DNA from 4 places in the Gemmata sp. SH-PL17 genome. Region 2 is predicted to be linked to each of the others. Evidence: riboswitches for the same ligand, from Rfam matches in the RefSeq annotation. Region 2 holds a riboswitch; each other region holds the start of a gene.

Region 1 (4,460 bases), 2.0 Mb from region 2:
TACGCACGCCACTCGTTCGGTACCCAGTTCGGTGCGCGTCATATGATCTTGTTTTGATTGTTTTCTGTAGCCGGCCTCACAGAGGCCGGGACGTCTACTGTGTGTGGCTCACCGGCCTCACAGAGGCCGGCTACAGAAGATCGGCAGCTCGCGCGATTCAGCACCCAGTGTTGCGCGGGTGGTAATCCTGGCGGGAGCGGGTGCAGGTCGGGGTGAAGCGTGTGAGCGATGATCTCTAGGCTGTCCACCAATCGCGGACCGGGGCGACTGAAGTACGCATTGCCGTCCGTGACGTACACCTGCTCGGTCTTCACTGCGGGCAGGTTCGCCCACCCGGGACGGGAGCACAGCCCCGGTAGGTCCACTAGTGTTCGTTCCAGCGAGAACCCGCAGCACGCCACGAACAGCACATCGGGTTGAGCCGCAATGACTTCGTCCCAGGTCAGTGTTCGTGACGGTTGACCGGCGCGCCCGAGAACCTCGTCCCCACCGGCCAACTGAACTAACTCTGGAGTCCAGTGCCCGCAACTGAACGGCGGGTCGAGCCATTCCAAAACGACCACGCGCGGACGCTCCGTTACGCGCATCGAGCGCGCGGCAACGGAATCGATGCGCTGCTGCAACGCGCCGATGACGGCATCGGCCCGATCCGACACGCCCGCGGTGTCTGCGACCATACGGAGCGTCGTGAGCACCTCGTCGAGTGACGTCGGCTCGAGGTTGACGACGCGCGGGCGCCCGGGCAGTGCGCAGGCTGCAGCCGTGACCTCGGCTTCGGCCACGGCACACACATCACATAGCGCCTGCGTGACGATCAGGTCGGGGCGCAGGCGCTCCAGTGTGGGCAGATCGAGTGTGTACAGGGCACGCTGGGTTTTCAGGCGCTCCCGTACCAGCTCATCGATTTCGCGACTGGAGGCGTCGTGCGGGATCAGCGTGCGCGTGACCTTCGGCAAGTCCGCCACGAACGGCGGGTAGTCGCACTCGTGCGTTACGCCCACGAGTGCGTCACCCAGACCGAGTTGGCAGATGATCTCGGTCGAACTCGGTAACAGAGACACGATCCGCATGACTGCCTCCAGTGCTCAAACTGTCGCGGTGGCCGGTGCCGGTTCGCGCAGCACTGGGAACGCGCGTTCCGCGACGGCCCATCCGCCGAACAAGAGACCAACGAACACCGTGTCCCCGAGGAGCGTGTTCCGGAAGTACGGGAGGGCGGCGATGTAGCACTCACGCAAACCTTCGGCCGTGTGCGGGTAGAAGGCGATCCAACACGCGAAGTTGGTGACGATGAAGAACTGGAGCGCGCCGAGTAGCGTTACGGTCGCCGTTGCCACAACCGTGCGATGAGAACGCAGCCACCGGGCGATCAGCACGTTCAGGGCAAAACTGGCGTACACGACCGGGATCAGGACGTGCAAACTGGTGAAGAGATCACCAACGAAGAGAGCAACCAGCGGGACCACCAACGCGGCCCGTCGATCCGTGAAGTACGCCCCGCTGAAGATCGCCATTGCCCCGATTGGCGTGAAGTTCAGTGGGTGGGGCACAACCCGGACAACCGCCGCGAGCGCGATGACAACAGATAGCACCGCAACGCGCGGCAGCCAGGAACGAGACGAAGGACTAAACGATTCTTCGCGAGACACAGATCGGCTCCTCTTCGCCGGGACGGGCGGAAGGGGGTGCCTGCGGAGACCGGAAACGAGCGGACGGGGATGCACGCGAACGAAAAGCCCGTCGGCCCGGTCGCCTGGTTCCGAGGCACCGAACAATGAACGACAGGCAGGTCTTCTGGCTCACGGCTCGTAACGGGTTGCGGGCGCCTTCCCGTGACCTATGGTCACAGTGGCGAGTGCCCGAGAACCCTGGCCGAACACAGCAGCGGCCCTGCGCCGGATTCGCACCGGCTTCCCTCTTCGTCGCGCCGCCTGATGGCGGCGCGAACCTGTCGAGACGCAACTGGCTTATGCCGCGAGCGGTGGAGCGTCCACAACCTGTGAGGCACGGGCCTTTAGGGGCGTTCTTCCGTTCGCGTTCATCGCGAGCAATGTCGTAAGCTCGTCACCAACGCCGCACGCATCATCCGCAAACGACACTACCTGTGACGATTGAAATTCGGGCTCGTGAGGCCGGCTACAGAAGACACGTAATCCGCACGCTTCGGTACTACCCTCCGAGCGACGCACCGAAGCGGAAACCAGTTTCGTATACGAAGAACGCATCCAACACGCCGTTTGAAGGAGCATCGAGAATCCGAATGTCTGTTGCGGCCGCGGTGTTTGTGGCGGTAACCAGCGCGCGGTGCCCGTTGCGGCCGGTCGTGGCGAGTTGCACGCCCCCACGGAACCCGGGATCGTAAGCGTAGAAGCTACTCACAACCTCTTCCGTCAGCGGGCGGAGCACTTTTACGTGCGGATCGTACCCGGCAGTCGAAGGGGCCACGGCGACTTCCGCGGCTCCGTCGCCGTCGAAGTCGCCCGCGGTTACGGATAGCGCCCCCGCGAACGCGGGGCCGAATGCGAAGAAACTGGCCAACAGCCCGAGATCCGTTCCCGAAAACACCATGACGTGTCCCTGCCCGCCGGTCCCGGCCGTGACGATGATGTCGGCCGCGCCGTCCCGGTTCACGTCCCCGCTCGCGACGCGCCCGCCGCCCGTAAACGCCGACGGGAACGCGAGGAAGCTATCCAGTAACTCACCGGATGCACTGAATACTTTTACGTGTGCGGGGGCGTTGGCTTCCGGGCACACGATGATGTCGGCCGCGCCGTCGCGGTTCACGTCACCAGTTGCGAGGCTCAGACCCGTCGTTAAACCGGCGTCGAAGGCGTAGAAGCTCGCGATCAGTGATCCCGTTTGGCCGTCGAACACCTTGACGTGTGGCGGCCCAGCGGGGCCGACCGACGCGATGAGATCCGGTACGCCGTCGTGGTTCACGTCCGCCAGCGCGACGCGGACGGTTCCGTCGAACCCGGGGAACGGATCGAAACGGAACAGCGTGCGCCGCGTGGTCGTGTCGATCACTTCGACCTGAAAGCCGGTTGTGTCTCCCGCGGCCACGGCGAGGGCATTCGTGAGCGGCGCCCACGATTGATTGTCGCTCGGTAAGTCGGGCGACTGGCCCGAGATCAGAACGCGCCGCAATTTATCGAGCGTCTGGAGCGCGGTGAGATTGCGGACGTTGTAGCCGAACTGAAGTCCCTTCTCGGTCAAATCGCCTCCACCTGTTGGGGACACGCTGGGGTGAACGCCGTCCGCGCTGATCCCCAAATTGGGGAGCTGCTGGAGCGCCCGCCAGTAGTTCCAGAGCGGCACCCGGAGGGCTTCGCTGACGTCTTCGATGACCTGGTTGTAACTCGGTTGTAGCCGTTCCAGTTCGGCCGAGAACTTGCTGTTCGGAATCGTGCTGAGGACGGGGACCACGCCCATGTTCAGTGCGGTCTCGGCGATCCGCGTCAGGTTCTGCCGGAACGTGTCGAGCGGCACGCCCGCGGCGACGTCGTTCGTCCCGACCATGACGAGGACGAACGCGGGCCTGCTGACCGCGAGTTCGCTGGGCAACAGCCCGAGTACGTCCGCGGACTTGTACCCGCTCACGGCCGCGACGCTCGGGTGCGCGAAGGAGTTCGATCCCCCGATCTGGCCGGCGCGGAAGTAGGCGAGCGTGTCGTTGAGCGAGCCGTCCCCGGCGAGGTCGACCCCCATAGAGGGCGTTGCGAGCGGGATGAGGAAGTTGTTCGAGAACGTGATGCTGTCGCCGGCCCGCGTGAAGACGTTCGTCTGGTTCCCGGCGGCCGCCCCGCGCTGGATCACCGCCGACAACCGGGCCGCCATAGCTGCGTCAACGACCGGAACGACCGGTGTCAGAGTGTAGGCCGTTGGCACCCACCGGGCCTCCAGTGCTTCCACGTGTAACGGGAAACGCAACGTGGGCGCGAAGGCGCGCGAACCCCTAACCATGACGGCTCCTGAATCGCGAGCGCGGGAACTCGGGCCGGGAATATCGGGATGGAATTTCAAACGTTATTGTTCCCCGTATAGACACATCTTCCGATAGGGAATTGGCCGCGGCATTGAGAACCCAGGGGACGTGATTGATATGATTTAACTTGTTGATTAAATCGATGTAATTGGTGAAATTGAATTGATCGCTAGTATCGTTGCTTTATGAGGGCCATTGAGCGTGGAGGTGGGTGGCCGATAGCACCGAGCGATTGGTGAACCCCGCCCGCAAGGGCGGCGGGTGGAGCACAAGGGGCAGGTGAATCCCGCCCGCAAGGGCGGCGGGTGGAGCACAAGGGCAGCGGGTGGATGCACAAGGGCGAGGTACCCACCGCCCTTGCGGGCGGGGTTCACCTACGCCATCTGGTTCAACTCATATATTTCTCAGATATTGCGGCGGCTAACTGCTTTCCTGCTATCAGTTTGCACTTTCATGCGAATCTAGATAATCTGGC
Region 2 (4,460 bases):
TCCCAACTGTCGCCCGGGCCTTGCGGGTCGGCGCTCGTTCCACGGTCCGCGAGCCTGTCGTAAGCGTCCGCCCGGTACCAGTCCGCGCACCATTCCCACACGTTGCCGGCCATGTCGTACAAGCCGTACCCGTTCGGCGGAAAGCTCTTGACCGGTGCGGTTCGCCCGTAACCGTCGCGTTCGGTGTTGCGGTGCGGGAACTCGCCCTGCCAGATGTTCGCACGCGGGTTATCGTCGGTCGACTTTTCATCACCCCACGGGTACCGTTTCCCGGCAAGTCCGCCGCGTGCGGCGAACTCCCATTCGGCCTCGGTGGGCAACCGCTTACCGACCCAGGCACAGTACGCGACCGCGTCGTCCCACGAAACGTGAACAACGGGGTGATCGTCCTTCCCCGTGAGGTTACTTTCCGGCCCTTCCGGATTCTTCCAGCACGCCCCGGGCACATAGGCCCACCATTGCGCGACGTTGTCGAGGGACACAGCCCGCGCGGGTTGTTTGAACACCAGCGATCCGGGCACGAGTAGATCGTCCGGCGGTTTCGGGGTGCCGGGCGGGACGAACCTCTTCATCTCCTCCCAGTCGGGTTTCTTCTCGGCCGTCGTGACGTACTTGGTTGCTTCGACAAACTTCCGGAACGCGGAATTGGTGACCTCGGTTTCATCGATCCAGTAGCCGGTCAGTTTCACCTTGTGGGCCGGGCGCTCGGTTCGTGGGAACGCGGAATCGGCCGAACCCATTGTGAACTCGCCACCGGGAATCAACTTCATCCCAACCGAGTCGCGTGGGCCGGGGGCCGGCGGTATGGTGGGCGGAGGGGGAGGGGCCGCGTCGGTCGGTGCGGGCAACTTCGCGGTCTGGATCTTTTTAGTGATCCCGTATGCCACCCCGAACCCGCCCACTGCGAGCGCGCTGAGGATGAATGTTCGGCGGCTCGGTCGCGGTTTAGGGACGGGAAGCGGTTCGGGTTTGGCAGCTCGGCGCACGGATTTGGAACCCATGTGGCCCCCACTCTGGTTGTGTTTTGTGTTCGTGGCACAGGCCTCTGGCCTGTGGAGGCACTCACACAGGCCAGAGGCCTGTGCCACCAAACAAAAACCAAATCCATCAATTCAACAACGCAACACGGGCACTCAACATCTCTAACCGTCCCGGGCGGTGAAAGCAATCCGGCGGGCGAAAACTCACACCGAAGGGCGTGACACTCCGGTGTTGCTATTTGTTTGCGCGCCGCAACACGCAAACGTGAGTCAGATATGATTGTGCGGTGAAGGTGCCCACAGTTCTGGACGCCGGGTGTTGGTCGCGTATAACTCACCCCACTCGATAGGTGTCTCCGCCGTTCTCGCGGCGGGGGTGAAAAGGGAAGCCGGTGAGAATCCGGCGCAGGGCCGCTGCTGTATTCGGCCGGGAACGGGCACAATGCCACTGCGGAGCACCGCGGGAAGGCCGCTCGAACCCGACAAAAGGCCGTAAGCCAGAAGACCTGCCTGTCGTGATCGTCGTTCGGTGCCTCGGACCCCAGGCGACCGGACCGGCAGGTCTCTGTCCGCGCGCGTGCGCGGCGCTGCCCGTCCGCCCCGGTCCGTAGGCGTTTCCTCGCCCGGCCCAGTGAAGAAGGAGCAGCCCGTGCGTTTCCCGTTCCCGGCGCGCCAGCGCCGCGGTCCGTGTCTCCCCGGTCGAACCCCTCGCGATAGTCGCATGAAATGCGACTTCCACCGGTCCATTAACGCGAGAACGCCGGCACCAACGGCTTACGTCCCGGAGCGGGCGGACGCATCACCGCACGCGGTGAGCGGCCCCGAGCCGGGGAACGGAGGCTCGCGTGTTCAGGCAGTTCGTTCTTTGTCTCGGCGTGTTGTTGGGGCTGGCGGGCAGCGCACAGGCCGGGTTCGTTACATCCCTTGATGACGTCGACATGTGGGTGGGGACCGGGAGCAACCGCGCCGCGTTCGTGGTGGACTGGAAGACCGCGTCCGGAACCTCGTCGTTCATCTGGGGGTACCGGTGGGACGGCACGGCGACCGCGGAGGACATGCTCCGGGCGATCACCGGGTCCAACACCGGGCTTTACGCCAACCTCGGGGATTTTGGGCCGGGTCTGGGGTTCGCGCTGTTCGGGATCGGGTTCGACGCGAACCACAACGGCGTGTTCGGCGTGTCGCCGACGCTCACGTTCACGAACGGGATCGCGTCCGCGGACCGGGACGGCGGACTGGCCGATGGTCGGTCGCCGACCGACCCGGGCGACCTCTACCGCGAAGGGTGGTGGACCGGGTACTGGAGCTACTGGGCCAAAGACCCCGGCGACGCCGATTGGGGCTACAGCGGTACGGGGATGTCCGGTCGCATTCTGAAGGACGGGTCGTGGGACGGGTGGAGCTTCGCGGACGGGTTCGACGCCCGCCCACCCTCCCCCGCATCGAACCCGACCGCCGTATCGACCCCGGAACCGAGTAGCTGGGTGCTGCTCGTGACTGGTGCCGGTATGCTCATCGTCTACGTGCGCCGCCAGCGAGCCGTAGCACTGGCGTAACGCGGTTCGCGTGCTTGGGGTCAACACTTCGGCCGGCTCACACCGGCCGTTCACCAAGAGATGTTTTTCTCTGAGATAGATTCGGTATTGTTGGTCGCTTACCGTAACGGCTTTCTCCCAGCCCAAGGTCAGCGCCATGTTCACCATTACGATTAGCGGCCCGGTCGTAGTCACCGACGACGCGACCGAGGAGCCGATCACCGACGTCAAGCGACTCGGCACGTTCGACGGACTTCACTCTGGTAAAGAAACGTGCGCCAAGTACCACCACGGCGACATCGCGGACCTGGAACTGAAGGGCGGGCGGGTGGCTCTCGTGTTTGACGCCGCAGCGAAGAAGCTGCGCGTCGTGTCCGAATTCATCAGCGCGCGAAAACTCACCAAGGACGAACTCCAGGGGCTGATCGAAGACACGCAGGGTCAGTGGAGCGACGGCATCGGTGAGGGCTGTTTCGACACGGTCATGGACAAGCGCAAGGTTTTCATCGACCTGTCGCCGGATAGCGGTGGGAAGGTCAAAGCCACGCAGGTCGACGACGGCAAACCCGCTCCGAAGAAATCGGCAGCCAAGGCGTCGGTCGCCGAACTGGTGAAAGCCGCGATCGCCGGCGACCTGGACAAAGTGAAGGAACTCGTCGTGACGAAGGCGAAACTCGACGGGCGCGGGCAGTACGGCTACACGCCACTCATCGCGGCCATTGTGAGCGACAAACTGGACGTCGCGCTTTACCTGATTGCGCAGGGCGCGAACGTGAATCTGGGCGACAAGGAAAAGAGCGACCCATTGAAGTACGCCGCGATTCGGTCGGGGTGGGTCATGTCGCACCAGAACGTGAAACTGGCCGAAGCCCTACTCGATAAGGGCGCTGCGGTTGATTCGCGAGACGCGGACGGGTTCACCCCGCTCCTGTGGGCCGCGAACCGGGCGGCCGTGAAGCTCGTCTCGCTGCTACTCGCCCGCGGAGCGGACGTGAATGCGAAGACGACTCAGAAGTACAACTCCGGGCGCAACGCGCTGATGCTCTCCAAAAACGTGGAGACCGTGCGCCTGCTGCTCGCCGCGGGCGCGGACCCGAAAGCGGTCGAGGAGAGCGGGATGCGCACGTGGGAGTTCCACACCGGTGCGGCCGCGAAGTTGCTCAAGGAGCGCGCGGGGGAGAAGTGAGTTCCGATTGGAAATGAGTGGTGGTGCGCCCGACACGCGAAGCGCACCACCAACGCGGTTCGCCTACTGCTTCACGAAGCGATAGATCCCCTTACCGTTGGCGGCAACGATGAGGAAGTACATCTCGCCCTGCTCGTCTTCACCGAACGAGAGCACCGGCTTTTCCGGGTCTTTGATCGTCCGGTTCGCGGTCACGCGCTTCGCGGTTTCGTCGTATTTCAGCGCCCAGATCTTGGACGTGACGTAGTCCGCGTACAGGTAGTGCCCCTCCAGTTCCGGGAGCGCCTTCCCGCGGTACACCCCGCCGCCCGTGATCGACTTGCCCACGTTGTGGTGGTACTCCCAGATCGGGTCGATGAGATCCTTCCGCGGGCCGACGCCCTTCGCGCCGAACGGGTGGAGTGATTCGCGGATGTTCCAGCCGTAGTTGCCGCCCTTCTCGATGATGTTGATCTCTTCGTACAGGTTCTGGCCCACTTCACCGGCCCAGAGCTTGCCCGTCTTCCTGTCGAAGCTCATGCGCCAGATGTTGCGGATGCCGTAGGCCCAAATCTCGGGCCGCGCGCCCTTCTTGTCCACGAAAGGGTTGTCCTTCGGGATCGCGTAGTTCTTGCCGTCGGCTTTGTTGTCGACGTCGAGGCGCAGAATCTTCCCGTAGAGCACGCCGAGGTTCTGACCGTTCTCCTGCGGGTCGTTGGCCGCGCCGCCGTCGCCGTGGATCACGTACAGGTACCCGTCCGGCCCGAAGAGGACGGTCCC
Region 3 (4,460 bases), 970 kb from region 2:
CCGAGGCCACGAGTAGCCGCGTTTCGAGTCGGCGCTTTTTGCCCGGTTCGGTTTCGAGCGCGAACGTCTTCACGAGAACGGTGCCGTTGGGGAACCGCCAGCCCGGAACCGAACCCGGCGCCGGCTGCGGGTAGGTCATCGTCTCGTACTCGACCTGCAATTCACCCGGGATCGCAATGAACCGCTCCTTGCTCGCGCCGTCGGACCAAAGTTCCGAGTTCACCGAGTACGGGATCAACCCCTTCTCCGGGGCGTGGTCCCTTGTGGACGCGAACAACCCGGTTTCGCTCAGTTTGCGCGGGAACGCGACCCGCTCCTGTGCGACAGACGGGTTCGGCTCGAACCGATAAATCCCGCCGTCAATGAAGTTGAGTGCGTAGACCTCGCCGTCGTGGTCCTGGCCCCACGCGACGATGCGCAGGTTGGTTTTCGCGAGTTCGGTGTGGGCCGTGACGCGGTCGGCCTTCGCGTCGTACTTCAGCATCCAGGTGCGGCCGGTGTCGAAGTCGCCGTACACGTAAGCGCCCTTCAAGTCCGCGTGCTTCTTGCCGTGGTAGATGAAGCCGCCAGTAATCGACCGCGCTTCGGTGTGGTTGTGCTCGACGACCGGCTTCAGGATCGGAGTCGGCCCCTTCTTGCGCTCGGGCCGAAACGGGTGGGCGCCTTCGGTCACGCTCCAGCCGTAGTTGCCGCCCTTCTGGATCTTGTAGACCATCTCCCACAAGTCCTGGCCGACTTCGCCGGCCCACAAATCGCCGGTTGCGGAGTCGAAGCTGATTTTCCAGCACTGCCGGATACCGTAAGCCCAGACCTCGCCGCGTGCGCCCGGGGTGCTCGCGAACGGATTGTCCGCCGGGATCGCGTAGGGCTTGCCGTCGGCTTCCTTGTCCACGTCAATGCGGAGAATCTTCCCGAGCACGGTGCCTAGGTTCTGCCCCGTTTCCAGACCGTCCGCGATGCCGCTCCCGTCGCCGGTGGAGAGGTAGAGGAAGCCGTCCGGCCCGAACCGCATGCAGCCGCCGTTGTGCCCGCCAGAGGGCCACGTGAAGACCACCTTCTCACTCTTGGGATCGGCCGTCATCTTCTCGCGATCGGTCACGGTATAGCGCGAGATGCGCGTGCCGTCGGGCTTGTCACCGGCCGTGATGGACGACACGTAAAAGTAACCGTTCTCAGCGAATTTCGGGTGCAGAGCGAGTCCGTAGATCCCGCGTTTCACGTCGAGCACGAGCTTCTTCTCGGTCTTTGCAGGGTCCATATCGAACACGTAAACCTTGCCGGGCCGTTCCGCGAGCGCCCACAGTTTCTGGCCCGGCACCGCAGTCAGTTCGAGTGCCTCGTTGAAACTCAGTTTGGGGTACGCCTTCACCATGACGAACGGGTCCGGCGGTTCTGGCGAGCCGGCAACTTTGGATGCTGTCCAGAGTTCTCGTTTCTCGATGCCGGTGGCCTTGCGGACCGGTTCGGTTTCGGTCGGGCGCGCGGACGAACGCGGTCCGAGCACGAACGCACCGCCGATCAGCAACCCGGCTACGACTATCGCGCACGAGGTGACACGCATGAGGAGAATTCCTTGGGAGAGAAATGCGTGGCCACACTGTACCCGCCGGAGAAGTGCATTTCACGAACCTTAGTACGAATTTCCCGTTCCGCTCCGGCGCGCGTTGCCGCGCGGTTCGGGGTCGCTATGCTGTAAGTTCGCCAGACGGGTTCCGCGGCGGGTGCTTCTGCCGCGGACGAAAAGGGAAGCCGGTGCAATTCCGGCGCAGGGCCGCTGCTGTGTTCGGCCAGAGGTTCGCGCTCCCACGCCACTGCGGGCAACCGCGGGAAGGCTGCGCGAGACTCGCTAAGAGCCGTGAGCCAGAAGACCTGCCCGTTGGCGATTCCAACGTTCGTGGCCCCGGACCGGGCCGGTGAACGGGCCGGTCTCGTTTCTCCGCTGCGCGCGCAGCAACCCGCCCGATTTCACGCACGCGGTCCGCCCCGAACTCACCACTCGCCCGTCCCGGCGAGAAGGAGCGAACCCGTGCGTCACTTGCGCCCCCAGGGGCACCGGCCCCCGACCCGTCGTGCGTTCACCCTCATCGAACTGCTGGTGGTGATCGCGATTATCGCGATCCTGATCGGCCTGCTGTTACCCGCGGTGCAGAAGGTGCGGGCCGCGGCCGCGCGGTTGAAGTGCCAGAACAGCCTGAAGCAGCTCGGGCTCGCGCTGCACAACCACGCCGAAACGAACGGCGGAAAGTTCACCGTCTCGTCGATGAAATCGGCCCCGACCATGACGTACACCGACTGGTACTGGTTCGGGCAGATCACGAACAACACCTCGACCCCGCGCGTCATGAACCCGAGCACCGGCATCCTGTCGCCGTATTTGGAGGGCAACCGCTCGATCGTACAGTGCCCGGTGTTCGGGCCGGAGCGGTTCGCGCTGCGGTTCGATATCCCGACGGCGAGCTACGCCTACAACGACCAGTTCAGCGCCTCGAACGGGATCGCGGGCCAGGCGATCGTGGTCGTGAGCAACCGGCGCGGCACGTCCGCGACGATCGCGTTCGCGGACTCGGCGAACGTGCCGTACAGCGCGCCGTTCGACAAGCTCACCGAGAACTGGTACCTGTCGGCCCCGTCCCAGGGGTTCCCGAACGTTCACTTCCGGCACGACGGGATCGCGAACGTGTGCTTCGCCGACGGGCACGTGGAGACGCGCCAGCCGACGATCAACGGCGCGCCGTCGTGGGAGGCCCCGCTCGCGACCGAGCTGCGTAAGAAAGAGATCGTCTGGGACATCGGCACCAACGACATCGAGTTCGGGAAAGATTGATGCCCCGCGAACCCGCCCGCGTCGGGTAGCATCCTGACACGGGCGGGTTCGCGCTCTTACCCCGGAGTGCGAGCATTCGGTCCGTACTCCGAGGCAAAGGCCGGTCATGAGTCACGTCGTTCTGCTCGGCGATTCTATCTTCGATAACGCGCGTTACGTACCCGACCGCCCACCGGTCATCGAGCAGGTGCGCCGGGGACTGCCGCCGGACTGGAAGACAACGCTTGTTGCGGTGGACGGCCACACGATCACTGGTGTTGCGGTGCAGTTACCGCGAGTCCCCGCCGACGCGACGCACCTCGTCGTGAGCGTCGGCGGGAACGACGCGCTCCTGGCGAGCGGGCTCCTGCGCGAACCGGCCGCGACCGTGGGCGACGCGCTCGCGACCGTCGCGGAATCGCTGGACGAGTTCCGCGCGGCTTACGCAACAATGTTGAAGAACGTGCGCGCGTTGGGGAAGCCAACGGCGCTTTGCACCATTTACGACGCGATCCCCGTTCTGGGGGCCGCCGAGCGCGCCGCGCTCGCCGCGTTCAACGACGTGATCTCCCGCGCGGCCATCGGCGCGGGGCTCCCGCTGATCGACCTGCGCGTGACGTGTGCCCACGCCGACGACTACTCACCGATCTCGCCCATTGAGCCGTCGGTTGTGGGCGGGGCGAAGATCGCCGACGCGATTTGCCGCATGGTCGCGGCCCACGACTTCCGGTCCGCGCGCACGGTCGTGTGGGTGTGACCGCGGGTCACGCCGGGTCCGGGACCGCGGCGGCGAACGCCTTCGCGGTGTCGTACAGCTCGAAAAACTCGACCGCCAAATCGTTGCGGAACCGCCAGCGGTTCACGATAACGGACTCGGCCGCCTTTCCCGTCTTGCGGTTGCGGTACGCGCAGCGCCCGAACACGACCACGCGGTCCCCGTCCACGACGAACTCGTCGAACGTGTAGTGGATCATTTCCCAGTCGGCCCGCAGCCCGGTGAAGTAGCCCCGAATGGCGTCTTTCCCCTTGCGCGGCACGGAGAAGTCCATGCCCGGCGCCCCGTCCGCGATGGACCGCATCTCGATGTCGTCGGCCATGAGCGCGATCCACGTGTCGTCACTCGTGCCGCGGGAATCGTGCCACGCCGTGTAGGCGCAGCGCAGTTTTTCGAGGAGTGCGGCACTGACAACGGACTGACTCATGTTAGCGGCTCCTGAAACGGCCCGCGCCCGATGGTATTAGCGCGAGATGGCGTTCAGTTTAACGGCCGAACAAGCGTACCGCGAGGTGATAGTTCCCGAGACTCGAACGTTGCGATCGACACGGGTAGCCCCCGGCCGCCCAGAAACGACGGAGGGCGGGGACCGCCCCCGCCCTCTTCAGAAATCACGTGCGCCTAGTGGTCGTGACCGGTGCCGAAGAGCCTGCTCTTCGGATCGGCCCGGCCCCAGACGTAGGCGAGCAGGTCGAGGACTTCGTCGCGCGAGAGTTTGTCGAGCAGCCCCTTCGACATCATCGACGTCGGGGCCTTCTTCTGCTCGGCGATGTCCGCCCGCTTGATCTCGCGCGGCTTCGCGTTCGCCAGCGGGTTCTCGATGATCTTCACGACGCCGTCCTTCTCCTCCACGATCATCCCGAGGACGACCTTGTCGTCGGT
Region 4 (4,460 bases), 2.5 Mb from region 2:
AACCTCGTGAATTGCTGTATTTTGTTGGGAATTTGGTTTAATTCGTGAGGCAGAGCAGAGCGCCTTGTGCCACGCTGACGTCTGAATTTCTGCTTGTGGCACAGGCCTCTGGCCTGTGGAGGCGCCACAGGCCTCTGGCCTGTGCCACCCAAAAGCAGGCCCCAGTTACTGACAGGCTTCGCACGAGCCGGGGTTTTCGAGTGAGCACGTCACCGCCGTCGTGTCGGCGGGCGCGGCCTTCGTCACGGTCGTTTTGGCGATGCCGGTCGCGGGCCGGGAGCGGAGGTAGTAGGTGGTCTTCAGCCCGCGCTTCCAGGCGTGCATGTACATCGACGACATCTTGCCGATCGTCGGGCTTTCCAGGAACAGATTGAGCGACTGGCTCTGATCGATGAACGGCCCGCGATCAGCGGCCATGTCGATGAGCGCCCGCATCGGCACTTCCCACGCCGTGCGATACACCGCGCGAAGGTGTCCGGGTAGTTCGTCGAGGCCCTGCACCGAGCCGTCGGCGAGTTTGATCTTCGCCCGCACCGCGTCGTTCCACAGCCCGAGTGACTTGAGGTCATTCACGAGGTAACGGTTCACCTGGAGGAACTCGCCCGAGAGCGTTTCGCGTTTGAAGAGGTTCGACACCTGCGGTTCGATGCACTCGTAAGCACCGACGATCGAAGCAATTGTGGCAGTGGGTGCGATGGCCACCAAGAGCGAGTTCCGCAAGCCGTGTGCGCGAATACGAGCACGGAGCGCGTCCCACCGCGCGGGCTCGGTCGGCGTGACGCCCCACATATCGAACTGGAGCGTGCCGGTCGCGGCCCGCGTTTCGGCGAACGACGGGTGCGCGCCGCGTGCTTCCGCGAGGTCGCAGGAGGTCGCCAGCGCGTGGTAGTAGATCTCTTCCTGAATGCGGCGCGAGAGGTCGCGGGCCGCGGGCGCATCGAACGGGAGCTTCAGTTTGAAGAACACGTCCTGAAGTCCCATCACCCCCAGCCCGACCGGGCGCCAGCGCGCGTTCGACGCAGCCGCGGCCGATGTCGGGTAGAAGTTCACGTCAATAACGCGATCGAGGAACCGCACCGCGATCCGCACCGTCTCGGCGAGTGCATCGAAGTCGAAGCCGTCGGCCGTAACGTGGCGGGCAAGGTTCACGGAGCCGAGATTGCAGACCGCGGTTTCACCGGTCGATGTCACCTCGACGATCTCGGTGCAGAGGTTCGAGCTGTGAACGACGGTCCCGTCCGCGGCGGTCTGATTGCAGGTGCGGTTGCAGGCGTCCTTGAAGGTCATCCACCCGTTGCCGGTTTCGGCCAGCGTTTTCATCATCCGAGCGTACAAATCACGGGCCGGCACGCACTTCGCCGCGAGACCGCGTCGCTCGGCTTCCACGTAGGCCGCGTCGAATGCTTCACCGAACAAGTCGGTCAGGTGCGGAACCACCTTCGGGTCGAACAGCGACCACTCCTCGCCCGATTCCACACGCCGCATGAAGAGGTCCGGCACCCAGTTCGCGAGGTTCAGGTTGTACGTGCGCCGGGCCGGGTCGCCGGTGTTGTCGCGCAACTCCAGGAACTCTTCCACGTCCGCGTGCCACGACTCCAGGTACACGCAGCACGCCCCCTTGCGCTTGCCGCCCTGGTTGACCGCGGCCACGGACGAATCGAGCGTCTTGAGCCACGGAACGATCCCATTGCTGTGCCCGTTCGTGCCGCGAATTAGCGACCCGCGTGAGCGAATCCGGTGGTACGCCAGCCCGATCCCGCCCGCGAACTTCGAGAGCTTCGCGACGTCGGCGTAGCGGTCGTAAATCGCTTCGAGGTCGTCGGTAGGCGAGTCGAGCAGGTAGCACGACGACATTTGCGGGCGCGCGGTGCCGGAGTTGAACAGGGTCGGCGTGCTCGGGAGGTAGCGGTGCGCGGCCATGAGCCGGAACAGTTCGATCGCGTCCGCGGCGAAATCCGCCAGACCACACGCGACACGCAGAAAGAAGAACGCGGGCGTCTCGATGACGTGCCGCGTTTCGGGGTGCCGGAGCAGGTAGCGATCGTAAACGGTTCGCAGCCCGAAGTATTCAAACAGGTCCGGTTGTTGTTCCCCCGCCGCGGCGTTGAGCTTGCGGGCGTTGGCCGATACGAACGCGAACGTCCCCTCGGCCACCAATCCGTGCCGGTATCCAGCCGCGATCGACTGCGAGAACGAATGAACGTCCTGGTTCGTGACTTCTTTGTCGATGTACGTCGAGAGCAACCGCGCCGCGAGCCGCGAATACTCCGGCTCCTCCGCGATGAGACAGGCCGCCGTCTGGATCGAGAGCCGGTCGAGCTCCGCGGTGGTCGCGCCGTCGTAAAGCCCGCCGATCGTCTTCACGGCCACGCGCATCGGGTCGACGGTCGGCAGTCCGCCCGCACACCTCTGCACGGCGCGGACGATCTTGTTCACGTTGACATCTTCGAGCGCGCCGTTGCGCTTGCGAACCTTCATGATTGCTTGGGGGCCAAGGAACCGAGAGGGACTGACGGGCGGTGGCGCTACAGCGCGATCGATGGTGGAAGTGGTCACGTCGCTCTCTCCCGGATGAACGCAATAAAGCGCGGGGAGTGAGCGAAGGCAGAGAGGAACGCGCATGCGGGCGCGGACCAGCCGCCCGCTGCCTTCCCCACGAAAGCACGGTTATGTCGCGCGATTTTTGGTTCGCGCGGTCGCACGGCAGGTCTTCGGACTCGCAGGCGCGTGCGGCTCACCGCACACCTACTAACCGTCGCTTCCCAACCCGACGCGGGTCAGTGCGTGTGACGGCGTTTGTTCCTGCATACCGCTGCGGGGGCAGTCCCGGATTCGCACCGGGTTCCCTTTTCATCGGCCCGCACGAAGCGAGCCGAACCGACGACAGGAAGCGTGTATCGGCCAATGTGTTTTGGGGTAATGAAGTTAATCCCCGAGTAGTGTGGGATCGATGTCAGTTTTCGGCGCGGTTGCGCCGGATCGATCGAAGTGAACGCCAATACCAGACGAACTGCCGAAGTTAGCCGACCGGTGAGAATAGCGAAGAGTTTTTGACAGGATTAACAGGGTCGACAGGATTCAAAAAAGCAACTGCGATCAGTCGAGCTGTCGGCCCGGGCACATCGGCCCAAAGAATAACGGCCGGCATCAGCCGGCCGCCACCAAACGGGATTAGCACGCGGTCGCGGTGCAGCCGAACTGTTCGGCCCGCCTCGCGCGGACGGCTTCGCGCTGGCGCCGACGGGCTTCACGCTTGTACTCGCACTGGTAGGCGGTGTACTTGGCGTGGCACCCGGTGCAGCGGATGAAGCCGCTCACCGCTTGTTGGCCGCACCCGGCGATGATGCACACCCGGCTGGCCTTGCGCTCGGCGTATTTCGCCCGTTCGCGTTCGCGTTCCCGCTCGCGGTGCGGTTGGCACAGCACCGAGCCGGGAACTTGGGGGGCGTCGCAGAAACGGCAGAGGCCCAGGGCTTGGCGTTCTTCTTTCGTTTTCGTGTTCGAGGTCATATCAGATTGTGTGAAATAACCGCGTAGTTCGGCTCACCGAACCCACGAGGTCGTGTTGTGCGGAAGTATCAGGCCCGAATCGGCGCGACTGCTACGAGTGCGATGAGGCGGTTACCTCTCCGATTTCGAGCACCCAATAACGTTGTTTCTGGCGCTGATTGAAAGAACGAATGTGCCGTCAAAAACAAACCTTCGCAACGCGGGACTGGTGCCTTCTTTCGTTGGCACAGTGCGCAGCGAGGGCGCGTTGACGGAATTAACCGAGCCGTGGCGGGTGGAAGATAGACGAGGCCCGAAGTATCGGGCGAGGAGATGTGGAATCGTAAGCGAGTAATCGCCCCGGCTCCTCGGCACTCAGCGAGGCAAGTCGGAGCACTTGATCTTTTACGGGTACCGGTACGGTAGGCACCGGCGGTACGGGCACCGAATCGCGCAACGGCTTACCGGAGCAGTTCGGCCCCTGGCAAGGCTTCGGCATCGAGTTGCGTTGTTCGGTCGATCCAGATTGTGGCGAAAACTGTTCAGATTCGAGGAGCGGTGAGAAACCCCACGACGAATGCCCGCTACACCCGGCCGAAGCCCGGTTCGGAGACAGGAAGGTAACCGCGATCAGCGCGATAACCCACCCGCAACGGCGTATGAAGGTGTGGGAGAACATCGGTTTCACACAAAACCAACGGACATCCAGAATCTACCCGACAAGTGAATTAGAAGCAACAGCAAAACCGTAACAAGGGCAGCAGAATCGGACATCGAGCTGAATAACAATCCGCCGCCCTTCCGAATACGCCGCGGCATTGCAAACTACATCTATGCAAGTAGTTCGGACCGCACGCGACCATTTCCCCCGATCGGGTACGGACGGCCGAGCCGGTCGTGGATCTCGGCTTGAGGGTCAATGCCGAGTAAGTGGAACAGCGTCGCGACCACATCTTTCGGCGAGAACGGCG

Evidence for each region. A riboswitch is a leader RNA that binds a small molecule or an ion and turns the genes downstream of it on or off. The one in region 2 is predicted to bind cobalamin.
Region 1: another riboswitch for cobalamin. It lies ahead of VT84_RS26260 (DUF6580 family putative transport protein); the one in region 2 lies ahead of VT84_RS34985 (PEP-CTERM sorting domain-containing protein).
Region 3: another riboswitch for cobalamin. It lies ahead of VT84_RS39775 (DUF1559 domain-containing protein); the one in region 2 lies ahead of VT84_RS34985 (PEP-CTERM sorting domain-containing protein).
Region 4: another riboswitch for cobalamin. It lies ahead of VT84_RS24275 (ribonucleoside-diphosphate reductase subunit alpha); the one in region 2 lies ahead of VT84_RS34985 (PEP-CTERM sorting domain-containing protein).

Annotation. Positions count from the first base shown of each region.
Region 1 is NZ_CP011271.1:6,385,288-6,389,747, reverse strand. Features, by position in the region: gene VT84_RS26270 (ATP-binding protein) at 1-1, opposite strand, end outside; gene VT84_RS26265 (cobalamin-binding protein) at 39-1,070, opposite strand; gene VT84_RS26260 (DUF6580 family putative transport protein) at 1,086-1,649, opposite strand; cobalamin riboswitch at 1,767-1,967, opposite strand; gene VT84_RS26255 (GDSL-type esterase/lipase family protein) at 2,170-3,963, opposite strand.
Region 2 is NZ_CP011271.1:8,401,693-8,406,152, forward strand. Features, by position in the region: gene VT84_RS34980 (formylglycine-generating enzyme family protein) at 1-1,001, opposite strand, end outside; cobalamin riboswitch at 1,312-1,509, shown strand; gene VT84_RS34985 (PEP-CTERM sorting domain-containing protein) at 1,826-2,536, shown strand; gene VT84_RS34990 (ankyrin repeat domain-containing protein) at 2,673-3,701, shown strand; gene VT84_RS34995 (PQQ-dependent sugar dehydrogenase) at 3,765-4,460, opposite strand, start outside.
Region 3 is NZ_CP011271.1:7,429,113-7,433,572, forward strand. Features, by position in the region: gene VT84_RS30825 (PQQ-dependent sugar dehydrogenase) at 1-1,561, opposite strand, end outside; cobalamin riboswitch at 1,691-1,892, shown strand; gene VT84_RS39775 (DUF1559 domain-containing protein) at 2,027-2,824, shown strand; gene VT84_RS30835 (SGNH/GDSL hydrolase family protein) at 2,931-3,560, shown strand; gene VT84_RS30840 (nuclear transport factor 2 family protein) at 3,568-4,005, opposite strand; gene VT84_RS40330 (HEAT repeat domain-containing protein) at 4,200-4,460, opposite strand, start outside.
Region 4 is NZ_CP011271.1:5,884,072-5,888,531, forward strand. Features, by position in the region: gene VT84_RS24275 (ribonucleoside-diphosphate reductase subunit alpha) at 166-2,478, opposite strand; cobalamin riboswitch at 2,685-2,892, opposite strand; gene VT84_RS24280 (hypothetical protein) at 3,172-3,510, opposite strand; gene VT84_RS24285 (DUF1501 domain-containing protein) at 4,321-4,460, opposite strand, start outside.